Regions from separate parts of the Nonomuraea coxensis DSM 45129 genome, predicted to be linked through region 2. Evidence: riboswitches for the same ligand, from Rfam matches in the RefSeq annotation. Region 2 holds a riboswitch; each other region holds the start of a gene.

Evidence for each region. A riboswitch is a leader RNA that binds a small molecule or an ion and turns the genes downstream of it on or off. The one in region 2 is predicted to bind cyclic di-AMP.
Region 1: linked by a shared signal. The riboswitch ahead of Nocox_RS43865 (C40 family peptidase) and the one ahead of Nocox_RS14770 (C40 family peptidase) in region 2 are both predicted to bind cyclic di-AMP.
Region 3: linked by a shared signal. The riboswitch ahead of Nocox_RS22930 (CHAP domain-containing protein) and the one ahead of Nocox_RS14770 (C40 family peptidase) in region 2 are both predicted to bind cyclic di-AMP.
Region 4: linked by a shared signal. The riboswitch ahead of Nocox_RS43435 (hypothetical protein) and the one ahead of Nocox_RS14770 (C40 family peptidase) in region 2 are both predicted to bind cyclic di-AMP.

The regions. Positions count from the first base shown of each region.
Region 1 is NZ_CP068985.1:8,758,616-8,761,801, forward strand. It holds gene Nocox_RS41050 (RDD family protein) at 1-169, opposite strand, end outside; gene Nocox_RS41055 (amino-acid N-acetyltransferase) at 255-824, opposite strand; cyclic di-AMP (ydaO/yuaA leader) riboswitch at 1,101-1,251, shown strand; gene Nocox_RS43865 (C40 family peptidase) at 1,257-2,300, shown strand; gene Nocox_RS41065 (LuxR C-terminal-related transcriptional regulator) at 2,377-2,589, opposite strand; gene Nocox_RS41070 (cytochrome P450) at 3,059-3,186, shown strand, end outside.
Region 2 is NZ_CP068985.1:3,174,713-3,177,898, forward strand. It holds gene Nocox_RS14765 (C40 family peptidase) at 40-1,014, shown strand; cyclic di-AMP (ydaO/yuaA leader) riboswitch at 1,289-1,453, shown strand; gene Nocox_RS14770 (C40 family peptidase) at 1,515-2,072, shown strand; gene Nocox_RS14775 (gluzincin family metallopeptidase) at 2,166-3,062, shown strand; gene Nocox_RS14780 (M48 family metallopeptidase) at 3,076-3,186, shown strand, end outside.
Region 3 is NZ_CP068985.1:4,874,154-4,877,339, forward strand. It holds gene Nocox_RS22920 (GNAT family N-acetyltransferase) at 1-311, shown strand, start outside; gene Nocox_RS22925 (hypothetical protein) at 445-798, opposite strand; cyclic di-AMP (ydaO/yuaA leader) riboswitch at 1,137-1,278, shown strand; gene Nocox_RS22930 (CHAP domain-containing protein) at 1,293-1,973, shown strand; gene Nocox_RS22935 (TetR-like C-terminal domain-containing protein) at 1,993-2,487, opposite strand; gene Nocox_RS22940 (FBP domain-containing protein) at 2,428-2,631, shown strand; gene Nocox_RS22945 (helix-turn-helix transcriptional regulator) at 2,749-3,186, opposite strand, start outside.
Region 4 is NZ_CP068985.1:7,325,240-7,328,425, reverse strand. It holds gene Nocox_RS34305 (rod shape-determining protein) at 1-544, opposite strand, end outside; gene Nocox_RS34300 (DUF5302 domain-containing protein) at 706-906, shown strand; cyclic di-AMP (ydaO/yuaA leader) riboswitch at 1,054-1,189, shown strand; gene Nocox_RS43435 (hypothetical protein) at 1,397-2,266, shown strand; gene Nocox_RS34290 (alpha/beta fold hydrolase) at 2,329-3,174, shown strand.

The sequences.
Region 1 (3,186 bases), 3.5 Mb from region 2:
TGTAGGGGGGCTGGCCGAAGGCGTCGTCCGCGCGGTAGCCGACCACGGTGGCGTCGGGGTCGGGCTCGCCGGGGTGGCGGCCCTGGTGCTGCTGGCCGTAGGGGGGATTGCCGGGCGCGGAGTTCTCGCCGGATTCGTCCTGTGGATACGGCGGCTGTCCGGTGCTCACCGTGTCACCTCGCTTCGCGTGCGCATGTGGCACGTGTCAGGGCACATGCCTGTGCTGCCCAACGTATCGACATAGGTATCAACAATCACCTTTCCAATTGGTCAAGGTCCGCGTCACCCGATGTCAGATGGAGCAGCATGCGGGTGTTGCCCAGGGTGTTCGGCTTGACGTGCTCCAGGTCGAGAAACTCGGCCACACCCTCGTCGTACGAGGCCAGGAGTTCGGCGTAGACCTCGGGTGAGACCGGTGTCCCCTGGATGGGCCGGAACCCGTGCCTGGCGAAGAATTCGATCTCAAAAGTGAGACAGAATACCCGCCGCAGACCCAGATCCTTGGCCTGCTGGATGAGCGCCTCCACGATCCGGTGGCCGATTCCCATGCCCCGGCACTCCGGATCGACGGCGACCGTGCGGACCTCGGCGAGATCCTCCCACAGGACGTGCAGGGCGCCGCATCCGGCGACCCGGCCGCCGAGGTCGGCCACCCAGAACTCCTGTACGTCCTCGTACAGCGTCACCGTGGTCTTCTCCAGGAGCCGGGGACCCGCGCCCGCGTAGGTGTCGACCAGGCGCCTGATCCCGCGGACGTCGGGCGTGCGGGCACGCCGGACCACCACCGCGGTCTCGGGCACTGTCAACTCGGCCACCTGCTCCATGGCTCTCCAGAGTACAGATGTCATTACGGCTCGGACCTAACTCCCTCAAGCGGCCCCGCTGCGGGGCCCGCCGCGGTCGTCTCCAGGCCCAGGTCCGGCGTCCGCCGACGCCAGGCAGAACCAAGGGCAAAGAGGACATAAAGTCTCTTCTGTACGCTTGATCACGAGATCACCTTGTGACCCTTCAGTTGTGAAACCTCAACAGATCAAGCAGTTCTGGTTGAGCAGGAACCGGGAGTGCATTAGTGTCCAGCGACGACGTTCCCCGCGTGTCGCGCGGGAGCCACGCCCAATTCCCGCAAGGGAAGCCGGGGACCCGCCGATGGCGCCCGCCGCACGCCATCACTGGGGTGAATCCGAATCGTTCGGTAGGGCTCCTCCGGCCCGAACCCGTCAGCTAACCCGGTAGGCGTCGAGGAAGGGAGCTGGTTGGTGAAGCGCACGCGCACGCGTGGGGACGAGAGGACGGCGGGCGGGGACGCCCGCCATCGAGAACGGTTCCGGCGGCCGTTCCGCCTCGGAGCGGCGGCCCTGCTGGCCGGCGCGTTACTGGTGGCCCCCATCGCCCCGGCGTCCGCTGAGCCCAAGCCGTCGCTCAAGGAGCTGTCGGACAAGGTCGAGAAGCTGCACGTCGAGATCGAGACGCTCACGGAGCAGTACAACGGCCAGCGGGAGAAGTACAAAACCGCCAAGAAGGCTTCGGACGCCGCGCAGAGGACCCTGGCCGACAGCCAGGCCGATCTCGCCGCCAAGCGCGCCAAGGCCGTCATGCTCGCCCAGAACGCCTACATCACCGGCGGGCTCAACCGTTCCCTCGCTTTCATGCAGTCCGACGACCCGGAGGAGTTCCTCGACCGGGCGGCGACCACGCACGCGCTGGAGACGCAGCAGAGCGAGGAGGTCAACCAGCTCCTCAAGGCCATGGACGCGGCCACCCGCGCCGAGGCCGGCGCCAAGGCCCGCATGGAGGAGCTGCGCGAGATCGTCGCCGACCTCGACGCCAAGCGCGACAAGATCACCTCACTGATCACGAGGACCGAGAGCAGCCTCTTCCGCCGCGCCCTCGGCGAGGCCGGGCGGCCCGGCACCCGCGCTGTACGGGTCAACCTGCCGATCCCCGGCACCGGCAAGGCCGCGGCGGCCGCCAGGTGGGCGCTCACGCAGCAGCTCAAGCCGTACGTGTGGGGCGCGGAAGGCCCCAACTCCTACGACTGCTCCGGCCTGGTCATGGCCGCCTTCCAGCGCGTCGGCATCTCCCTGCCGCACTACACCGGCGACCAGTGGACCGCGGGCCGGCACATCTCACGCGAGGAGATGCGCCCCGGCGACCTGGTCTTCTTCTACAGCGACCTGCATCACGTCGGCATCTACATCGGCGGCGGCATGATGGTGCACGCCCCGCGCACCGGCGACGTCGTACGGGTGGCCGCGCTCGGCAACCGGCCCTTCGCGGGCGCGGTGCGCATCGCCGACTGAGCCGGCTGAGCTGACTGAGCCGACTGAGCCGGCTGAGCCGACCGGCCACCCCGCCGGGCACAGGCGTGTCGTCAGATCAGATGAGCTGGCGGCGCGCCGCCCAGGCGACGGCCTCGATGGCCGTCGCGACGCCGATGCGATCACAGATGCCGCGCAGTCTCCGGCGTACGGTGCGCCCGCTGATGTCCAGACGTCTCCCCACCCGGTCCACCGTGACGCCCTTGGCCAGCTCGCCGAGTAAAGCCAGATCCGCGTGGCTCAGCTCAACGCCTTCAGTGAGCACTTCCATCGGGAGCCCTCCCCCCCAACAGCAGAATGTGGACCTCACAACGCGCCAAAGCCGCTCGTCTCGCAGAAGGTAAACGCATCTCCGAAAGGTCGTCAAGCGTGATAAACCCCGCCCTTGACGAGCGCTATTGACATGATCGCCCATATGTGACGTACTCGCCATATGCCGACCGGATGCTGGACGCGCGATGACCGATGTCGTTGATCAGCCCGGGGGCGGCCCTCCCTCCCCCTCGGGTCCGGCGGACGTTCTGGGTTTTGATCCCGCGGATCCCGGTTTTCTGGATGATCCCTATGCGCGTTACCACGCACTGCGCGAGCGCGGGCCGATCTTCCGTACGCCCGCCGGGCTGTTCGTCCTGACCGGTCACGAACTGTGCGGCGCCATGCTCCGCGACCCCCGCTTCGGGCACGGCCCGAATCCTGTCAATCGCGTCAATCCAGGTCAGCCCGTCGAGTCATTTCTGCGTATGGATCCGCCCGATCACACCCGGTTACGCGGTCTGGTCAGCAGGGCGTTCACGCCCCGCATGGTCGAGCGGCTGCGCCCGCGCGTCGAGGCCGTCACCGCCGGGCTGATCGCCGCGCTGCCGGAGGA
Region 2 (3,186 bases):
CTATTCGCCCCAGATGTTTACCCCCTGGGAGGCGACGCAGTGAGGTTTGGCCGGGTGCCGGTGGCCGCGGGGATCGTGTTCGGACTGGTGCTTTCCCCCACCGGGGCCGCGATCGCCGATCCCAGACCCACCCTCGCCCAGGCCAAGGCCAAGCTGGAGAAGCTCAACGACAAGGCGGACAAGGTCGTCGACCGCTACAACACGGCCACCGAGCGGTACAAGAAGGCGAAATCCACCTACACCGGCCTCAACGACAGCTACAAGCGCAAGCTGGCCACCGTCGCCGACCTGCGCGCGCAGGTGATCACCATGGCCGTCGACAGCTACCAGCTCGGCGGCGACATCACGTCCCTGCCGGGATTCCTCGGCGCCGACGACCCCGACGACTTCCTCGCCCGCCTCGCGCTGACCGGCCAGGTCTCCAAGGAGCGGGCCGAGAAGCTGAACGCCTTCGACCGGGAGAACCGCGGGCTCAAGGCGGAGCGGGACAAGGCGGAGAAGGCCCTGGAAGTGGCCGACAAGGAACGCGACGGGGTCCAGAAGGAACGCGCGGAGATCCTCAGGCTCATCGCCCAGCAGAAGAAGCTGCTGGAGAAGCTGAACGCCTACAACCCCGGCAACCCCAACAGCGCCGGCGTGAAGTACACCGGCTCGGCGTCGGGGAACGCGGCCACGGTGCTGCGCTTCGCCTACGCGCAGGTCGGCAAGCCGTACGTGTTCGGCGGGACGGGCCCGGGCGGCTGGGACTGCTCCGGCCTGACGCAGGCGTCCTGGCGGGCCGCGGGCGTCTCGCTGCCGCGTACGACGTGGCAGCAGTGGGCGTGGGGGGCGAGCCGCCGGGTGAGCCTGGACGCGCTCCAGCCCGGTGACCTGATCTTCAGCGAGGGGCTGGGACACGTCAGCATCTACGCGGGCAACGGGCAGATCGTGCACGCGCCTCAGACGGGCGACGTCGTGAAGATCGTCAAGCTGTCCGCGTACGGGCGGCGGCTCGTCGGCGCCATCCGCCCTTGACGCCCCTCAAACTGCCATAAACCCGGCAAATCACACCTTACTCGGCTGTGTTCTGAGAAGTGTGAGTATGGTCACATTCCGGTAACGGAGCTCGGGGTTCCAGCAGGGGTTTCCGTCCTGACTCGACCCCCTGTCTGATCTTGACAAGCCGCCGTCCGCTTTGCCGATCCGTGACCTGTCGGCGTAGCTTCTGGCCTCGCGGTGACACGCCATGTCGCCGCGATCTTCATCCGCCGGTCGCCCCCCGCACATCCCCTTGAGGACACCTCGCAGGGGCGGCGACCTGCCGAATCCGTGCGGCCAGGAGCACGGAGCCGGGGAACCACCGATCCCACTCCCTAGGGGATCAGGGGTGAATCGGCGCTGCTCGAAAGCGCCGTAGGGCTACTTCCAGGCCCGAATCCGTCAGCTAACCCGGTAGGCGTTCGTGGAAGTCTCAAGGAGAAATCCTGTCTACCTCCCCGCACAACCCCCGTCTGTCCCGCCTTGCCCTCGGTGGCGTGGCGCTCACCATGACCGTGACGGCCGGAGGCGCCATCCTCCATGCCCCGACGGCTCAGGCGGCGACGACGAGCGACGCGGCCATCACCTCGGCGACCACGGTGCAGACCATCACGACGTCGTCGAAGTCGGCCAAGACCGCCAAAGCCGTCAAGACCGCCAGGTCGGCCAAGGCGCGCAAGGTCGCTCGGCAGCAGGCGAAGGCCCACCGGGCCGTCGCCGTGGCCAAGAACCAGATCGGCGACCCCTACCGCTACGGCGGCACGGGTCCCGGCTCGTTCGACTGCTCCGGACTCGTCCAGTACGCCTGGAAGAAGGCCGGGGTCAGGCTCCCGCGCGTGGCGAGCAGCCAGTTCGCCCGCACCCGGACGAAGGTCTCCTGGAAGAAGCTCAAGCCAGGCGACCTGATGTTCTTCAGCGGGCTCGGCCACGTAGGCATGTACGTCGGCAAGGGCAAGATGATCCACTCGCCCAGGACCGGCGAACGGGTGCGCATCGACAAGCTGAGCGGATGGCGTAAATCGTCCTTCGTCGGCGCGGTACGTCCCGGTATGTGACCACAGCCCCGCCCCGATCCCCGTACGGGATCGGGCGGGGCTGTCGCCTTTCCGCACCCGGGCACCCGTCCCGCCCGGCTACCATCGTGCATCGTGTCCGAGCAGGTGAGCCGACGCCGGCGAGCCGCACCGGCGGCCCTCGTGCTCCTGGTGCCGCTCCTCGCCGCCCTCGCCGTCGTCCCGGCCGCGAGCGCGCCGCTCGCGCCCGCTCCCGCGCCGCCTCAGGGCGCGGCGCCCGGTCCGTGGCCGGGGGAGACCGTCACCGTCCGAGGGACGCGATCGGTGGTCGTCGGGCAGACTTCCGAGCCGGCCCCGCCCGCCTCGCCGGCCCCGCCCGCTGTGTCCGCCTCGTCCGTCTCGCTCGCCGAGCTGGCGCGGCTGGCCGACGCCGCCGCGCTCCGCGTCGGGGCGGTCCTCGGCGAGCCCGTACGCCCTCTCGTCGTCGTCCCCGCCTCGGCCGCCGAGGCGGCCCGCCTGGCCGGGACGGGCCCGATCGACGGGCTGGCCGCGCTGGCCGACGGCGACCGGGTGATCGTCGTCCCCGAGGTCTTCGCCCGCCTCAACCCCACCGGCAGGGACGTCGTCCTGGCCCACGAGCTCACCCACGTCGCCGCCGGCACCGACCGCCTCCCGGTCTGGCTGTACGAGGGCTTCGCCGACTACGTCGGCTACCGCGACTCGGGGCTGCCGGTGCGCACGGCCGCCGCCGAGCTGGCGGACGAGGTGCGCGCCGGACGTCTGCCCGGCGCACTGCCCGGCTCCGCCGCCTTCGCCGCCGACGGGAGCGACCCGGCGCGGCTCGCGCGGGCGTACCAGGAGGCCTGGCTGGCGTGTCGCTTCCTCGCGGACCGGTTCGGTGAGGGGAGCCTGGTACGGCTTTACCGTGAGGCCCAGGTGATCGGCGCCGACCGGGCGCTCGCCGGGCTCGGGCTCTCCACGGCCACGCTGACGGCACGGTGGCGCGCGTACGTGCGCGAACAGCTCGGATAAGAGGGGGAGGCAGATGAGCGAACGGCAGGACACGGACGGCGCCACGCCCAGGACGGGCCGGCCCCCGACCGGCGACCCCGCCGACGGCGGCGCTCGGTCTGCGGACGACGGCGGTCACCGGTCT
Region 3 (3,186 bases), 1.7 Mb from region 2:
GTCTCAAACTGGCCGATGCCCGCGCCGCCCAGGCCGAGATCGGCTGGACTCTCGACCCACGTCACCAGGGGCACGGCTACGCGACCGAGGCAGCCGCGGCGCTGGCCAGGCTCGCCTTCGACAAGCTGGGCGTGCACCGGCTCTACGCACGGCTGGATGTGGAGAACACCGGGTCCGTGCGGGTCTGCGAACGCCTCGGGATGCGCCGGGAGGCGCACCTGGTCGAGAACGACCTCGACGGGGATCGCTGGGGCAGCGAGTACATCTACGCGGCACTGTCCGCGGATCTCGGCGGTCGATCAGGCGATTGAGCCCGACGCCGCCTGCGGTTCGCGATCGGCGGGCTACCGCTGATCAGTGCACTCGGCCTCCAACCAGTCGCTGTCGCAGCTGGTGGAATCTCCGATCACCTGACATGTGGCCTGCCCCCGGCTGGGATTGCGATCAGGGAGTGGAAGCCGCTTCGCGTTCGGCGAGGTACTCGTCGAGGAGGGTGAACAGGGTGTCGATGACGAGTTCTTCCTGATCGGCGGAGAGCTCCCAGTGGTCCCAGGTGGCGAGAGCGATGTGGCGTACCTGTCCTGACCAGTGGTGACTGCAGGTCTCGCCGCGACGGGCGATGAGCCATTCCGTCCACCCCCGCAGGCCAGGGCCGCCGTGGCGCTTGGCGTGCTGGTCATAGCCTTCAAGGAATGCCTCCAGGCCTGCCAGTCGACCGCCGATGACGAACATCCCTAGGCGGCGTCTGATGGTGGCGAAGTACTCGCGCTCGCTCATCTGGGTGAGGGGCTTGGTCATGAACGATGTTCTCACCTGCCCAAGGCGCTCGGCAGGCGGATCGAGGAGCAGGTCACGCTGATGCGCCGGCTCTGGCCCATCTCGCCATCGGCACGATGCGGGCGGGCCGTGGCCGCCGCGCTCGGACCGGAACGCGGCTGAGAGCACACCGGCACGTTACCTTCGCCGCCCGTCATGAGGATTTCGTGACCGGGGAATTACGCAGGTCAGAGGGGTGTTGTACAGTTCCGTGGGCAGGCCCAGACCTCAGCCTTGGAGCGAGTGACCAGAGGGCCGCGCTCACCTGCGTCCGCATCGCGGGCGCCGCGTTCGATCCCACTCCCACCGCGGGCGTCCGATGCCCGTGGCCGCTGAATCCGCCACTGGCGGAACCGGGGACCCGTTCTCCACCGGGGTGAATCGGCACGTCCGCGTGCCGTAGGGCAGCTTCCGCACGCCCGAACCCGTCAGCTAACCCGGTAAGCGGCATGGAAGCGCAAAGGAGCAGTCCCTTCATGGCCATCAGCCGTTTCATCCGTGCCCCGAAGCTGAACGCCGCCAAGCTGGCGCTGAGCGGCGCCCTCGCCGTCTCCGCCCTGGGCGCCACCGCCGCCGTGACCGCGGCCGCCGACAGTGCTCCCGCGCGGCCCGCGGCCGCCGCCGCCGCCCAGCAGGGCGTCAGCAACCGCGACGCGCGCGTGAACGTCACCGCCCAGCAGGTCCTTGACCTCGCCCGCGCCCAGGTGGGCACGTCCGAGAACACCGCCGGCGGCGGCACCAAGTTCCAGCGCTGGTACGCCGACTCGGCCCGCGCCGGCGAGACCGTCGTGCGCGACGGCGGCAACAGGAACGCCTACCTGAACGCCCCCTGGTGCTCGATGTTCGTCTCCTGGGTCGGCGAGGAGAGCGGCGCCCGCTCGCAGGTCGGCTGGGACGCCTACACCGTCGCCCACGCCAAGTGGTTCGCCGCCAACGACCGCTGGGGCAGCGAGGCCAGGCCCGGCGCCGTCGTGTTCTTCTCCTGGAGCGGCAGCAAGAGCCTGAGCGCCATCGACCACGTCGGTTTCGTCGTCAAGGACAACGGCGACGGCACGATCTCCACGATCGAGGGCAACACGGGCAATGGCAAGGTCGAGGAGCGGGTCCGCCCGACCTCGCAGGTCGCCGGCTACGGCTACCCGAACTACGCCGCCTGACCCTCCTCGATCCTCGGGCTCACTCCTCGGGCGGCCAGTTGCGCAGCACGGAGTCGAGGGCGTCGAGGGTTCTCGCCCAGGACACGTCCGCCTCGCGCGCGGTGCGGCTGAAGCCGCCCTGCGTCTCCAGGCTGACGAAGCCGTGGAAGGTGCTGTGCAGCATGCGCACGGCGTCGGTCTGGGCGGGCTCGGGCAGGTCGTAGCCGCGCAGGATGGCCCGGGTCATCTCGGCGTGCCTGCGGGCGGCGCTGGCGTGGGCGGTCTCGTCGTCGAGTTGGATCTGCGCGGCGGCGTACCTGCCGGGGTGTTCCTTGGCGTAGCCGCGGTAGGCGTCGGCGAAGGCCACCAGGGCGTCCTTGCCGGCGCGGCCGGCGAGGGCGGCGGCGGCCCGCTCGGCGAGCTCGGCCAGCCCCAGGACGGCCACCCGTACGCGCAGCTCCTGGACGTCCCTGACGTGGGAGTACAGCGCGGCGGGCTTGACCCCGAAGCGGCGGGCGAGCGCCGAGACCGTCACGCCGACCTCGCCTGCTCCCTCTACCTGCGCGGCCGGAAGGAGGCCGCGGGCGGCGGCGTCGTGGACGAGTCCCTCACCCTGGACGACAAGCTCGCCCGCACCCGGCGAAACCTGGACGCCTTCCTGGACAAGGTGGCCGCGTGACCCCCGGTCAGCGCGCGCCCGTCCGGAAGGCGTCCGGAACGAGGCGCGGTAGGACTGCGGCGTGACGCCGGCCACGGCCTTGAACCGCTCGCGGAACGCCGTGGCCGATTTGTCGTTCTACGCGCCCGGCTGCGGGGGGCCGCCCCCGCCGGTCAGCCGCGCGCCGAAGGACCGGAGCGCGGCGCGGAAACGGGCCGGCTCCTCGACGGTGAAGGGGGCGTCCAGGAACGCGAGGCTGAGCAGCAGCCACTGCCAGGTGTCGAGCGCCAGCACGGCCCTGGTCCGCCGCTCCCCCAGTGCCTCCAGGTCGGCGTCCTGGTAGGCGAACGCGTCGGCGACGTCGGCCAGGGGCGCCTCGACGGTGAGGACGACGCGCTCGCGGTCCTTGCCGAGGCCCTGGCGCAGGTAGTCGAGCGCGGTGCCGGCGGGCAGGGGGCGGGGCTCGTACGTGCTGGTGGAGACGCGCAGGCCGGTGACGCGGTCGAGGCGGAAGACCCGCCAGTCGTCCTTGGCGGTGTCCCACGCGAGCAGGTACCAGCGCAGGTTGTGGTGCAC
Region 4 (3,186 bases), 4.2 Mb from region 2:
CGAGGTTCATGGCCCGGCCGCCGACGGGCACCGTGGCCGCGGCCACCACCGCGCCGTGGGACAGGACGGCCACGCGGGCCACGTCCTGCCCGATGTCGATGACCATCCGCCCGGTGCCGTCGCGTACCTGCACGCCCGCGCCCAGCGCCGCCGCGAGCCCGTGCGGGACGAGCATGAGCCCGCGGGCCTCGGCGTCGTAGGCGACGTCCCGAAGGGCCGCCTTGTCGATGGACGTGGCGCCCTCCGGCAACGCCATGACCAGGCGCGGACGGGCCGCGAAGGGCCGCCGGTGCACCTTGCGCAGGAAGTGCCTGACCAGCCGCCGGGTCAGCTCGCCGTCGCCCGGCAGGCCCGCGCTGACGGGCCGGCAGGTCTCGTGGCCGCTCGTGGGGTCGGCCTCCGCGCCGTACTCCACGATCTTGCCTGTCCTGGCGTCGCGGACGACGGCGGAGGGCTCGTCCAGGACGATGCCCCTGCGCTTGGCGTAGATCCGCGTGCGCGCGGCCCCCAGATCCACGGCCAGGTCCAGGCCGAGGACACTCATGCCTGTCCAGGCGATTTGTCCATCATGTCGGGATTTGTATCCGCTCGTACCCCAACGCAACACCAGGAACCGAGCGGTACCCCTTTACCTGACGGACCGGTTTCGCGTCGTAAGGGACACCGTGCGAAGCTGGGGGTGTCCCAACACCATGGAGGTCCTCAATGGCGGAATCACCGGAGCCGGAAGTCAGCGAAACTCCCGAGGACGAGATGAAGCGCAAGTTCCGCGAGGCGCTTGAGCGCAAGCGTGGCCAGCACGCGGCCGGCGGCGCGGGTGGCAGGGGCGGCGATCCGTCGAAGATCCACGGTACGCACGGCCCGGCCGCGAACAAGCGATCCTTCAGGCGCAAGAGCGGCGGCTGAGTCAGCAGGTCCGGCAGGTCCGGTAGCCCAGGGAGGGCGCGGTTATTCCGCGCCCTCCCTTTTCTTTGCCCGGCGGCCAGGTAGATCTTTTGTCCGATTCGTGACGATTCGTTTGCTTTCGTCCCTGTGTGCGTGGTTAAGTGTGGCCCATTCAACCAGCCGAATCCCGAACCTCTCGGGAACCGGGGACCCAGTCCGTTGGGGTGAATCCGGCAGCACGCCGGTAGGGCATCTCCTCGTCCGAACCCGTCAGCTAACCCGGTAGGCGTGATGGAGAGGACCCCCGCATGTCGTACCGCGTCACACCCCCGGACACCGGATCCCCACCGGCCGAGATTCCCGACAGCGTAGTGCCGGCCGCCCGCTGAGCGGCTCTTCGTCCAGGCTCCTCCGCGCTCCGCGCAGCCTCCCCCGTCAGGTGTTCTCCCCTGGCTGCGCCCTTCTCCCCTGAGCGCGTGTCCCTGTCCCTCGCAAAGGACCTCACTGCTCCATGTCTGCTTATTTCGGCCTGCGCTCCTGCGCCGTGCTCGCCGCCTGCTCGTTCGGCGCGCTCACCGCCGTCTCCGCCCCCGCCCACGCTGACACCGACGAGAAGATCCTGCTCAAAGGCTCGACCACCGCCTCCTACTTCTGGGACGACGGCTCCGGCAGGGCCGGGGACACCGGCCTGCCGGCCAGCGGCAAGCCGATGCAGAAAGGGCTGGCCGCCAGCCCGAGCTGGCCCCTGCTGACCGAGGGCTACGTGATGTACAAGGGCAAGAAGATGCCCTTCTTCGTGGGCGACCGCGGCCCAGGCGTGCCCTCCAACCGGGGCATCATGCTCGACCTGGACGCCAAGACCTTCGCCGAGCTGACCGGCGGCCGGTTCAACTCCGCCACGCTGGGCGTGGACGGCATCGGCGGCCAGGGCCACATCAAGGTCGACTACGTCATCACCAAGTGGGGCCCCGGGGTCGGCAAGAAGAACCACCCGGTCCCCTTCTCCACCGGCGCCTGGTCGCGGCGTGACAACAACCCGGCCGAGCCCCCGAAGGTCCTGGCCGAGGAGAAGCCGGCGACGACCGGGACCGCGCAGCCGGCGAAGGTCAGGACGAAGACCGGCACGCAGAGCGCGGCGAAGGCCGTGCAGGAGAAGGCGGGCCAGTCAGAGACGCCGGCGCAGGGCGTGGCCGGCGGTTCCGCCGGTGGCGCGGCCGTCCAGCTCGCGGCCGGCCAGGCCGGGACCGTCCGCCAGGGCGAGTCCGCGCAGGCGGGCACCGGCGTGGGCGGCGCCCTGCTCTGGGCCGCCCTGGCCCTGGGAGGCGGGGCCGTGGTGCTGGGCGGTAACCGCCTCCGGCGCCTGCTCAAGCGCGGCGCCTGAGCCGGCGCCGGCATCCGCTCAGAACGCTTTACGTCACCGGACCAGAATGAGATTCTGGTCCGGTGACGACCCGCGTAACCGCCAACGGCATCGACATCGCCTACGAGAGCTTCGGCGACCCCGGAGGCCGCCCGCTGCTCCTCATCATGGGCCTCGGCGCCCAGCTCATCCACTGGGACGAAGGGCTCTGTGAGCTCCTGGCCGAGCAGGGACACCACGTGGTCCGGTTCGACAACCGCGACGCGGGGCTGTCCACGCACGTCGGTGGGGCGGGGGTGCCCGGCGCGGGCACGGCTCCGCCGTACCTGCTGGACGACATGGCCGAGGACACCGCCGGCCTCATGGACGCCCTCGGCTGGCCGCGGGCCCACGTGGTGGGCGCCTCGATGGGCGGCATGATCGCCCAGACGCTGGCCATCCGCCGTCCGGAGCGCGTGCTGACCCTCACCTCGATCATGTCCACCCCCGGCCCTGAGATCGCGCCGCCGACGGCGGAGGCCGCCGCGATCCTCATGGCCCGGCCGGCCGCCGACCGCGACGGCGTGCTGGAGCAGGCCGTACGCACCTGGACAATGATCGGCTCGCCCGGCTACGAGCTGGACCACGAGCGCATCACCACCCTCGCGGGACTGGCCTACGACCGCTGCTTCGACCCGGCGGGCACCGGCCGGCAGCTCGCCGCCATCATGGCGTCCGGCAGCCGGGTCGAGGCGCTCGGCCGGCTGACCGTGCCCACCCTGGTGCTGCACGGCGAGGCCGACCAGCTCGTCCCCCTGGCGGGCGGCGAGGCCACCGCGGCGGCCGTCCCGGGGGCTCGCCTGGTGACGTACCCGGGGATGGGGCACGACCTGCCGCGCGCGCTCTGGCCCGACATCGTCGCCGAGATCACCAAGCACACCACCGCCTGAACGCGCCGCGGC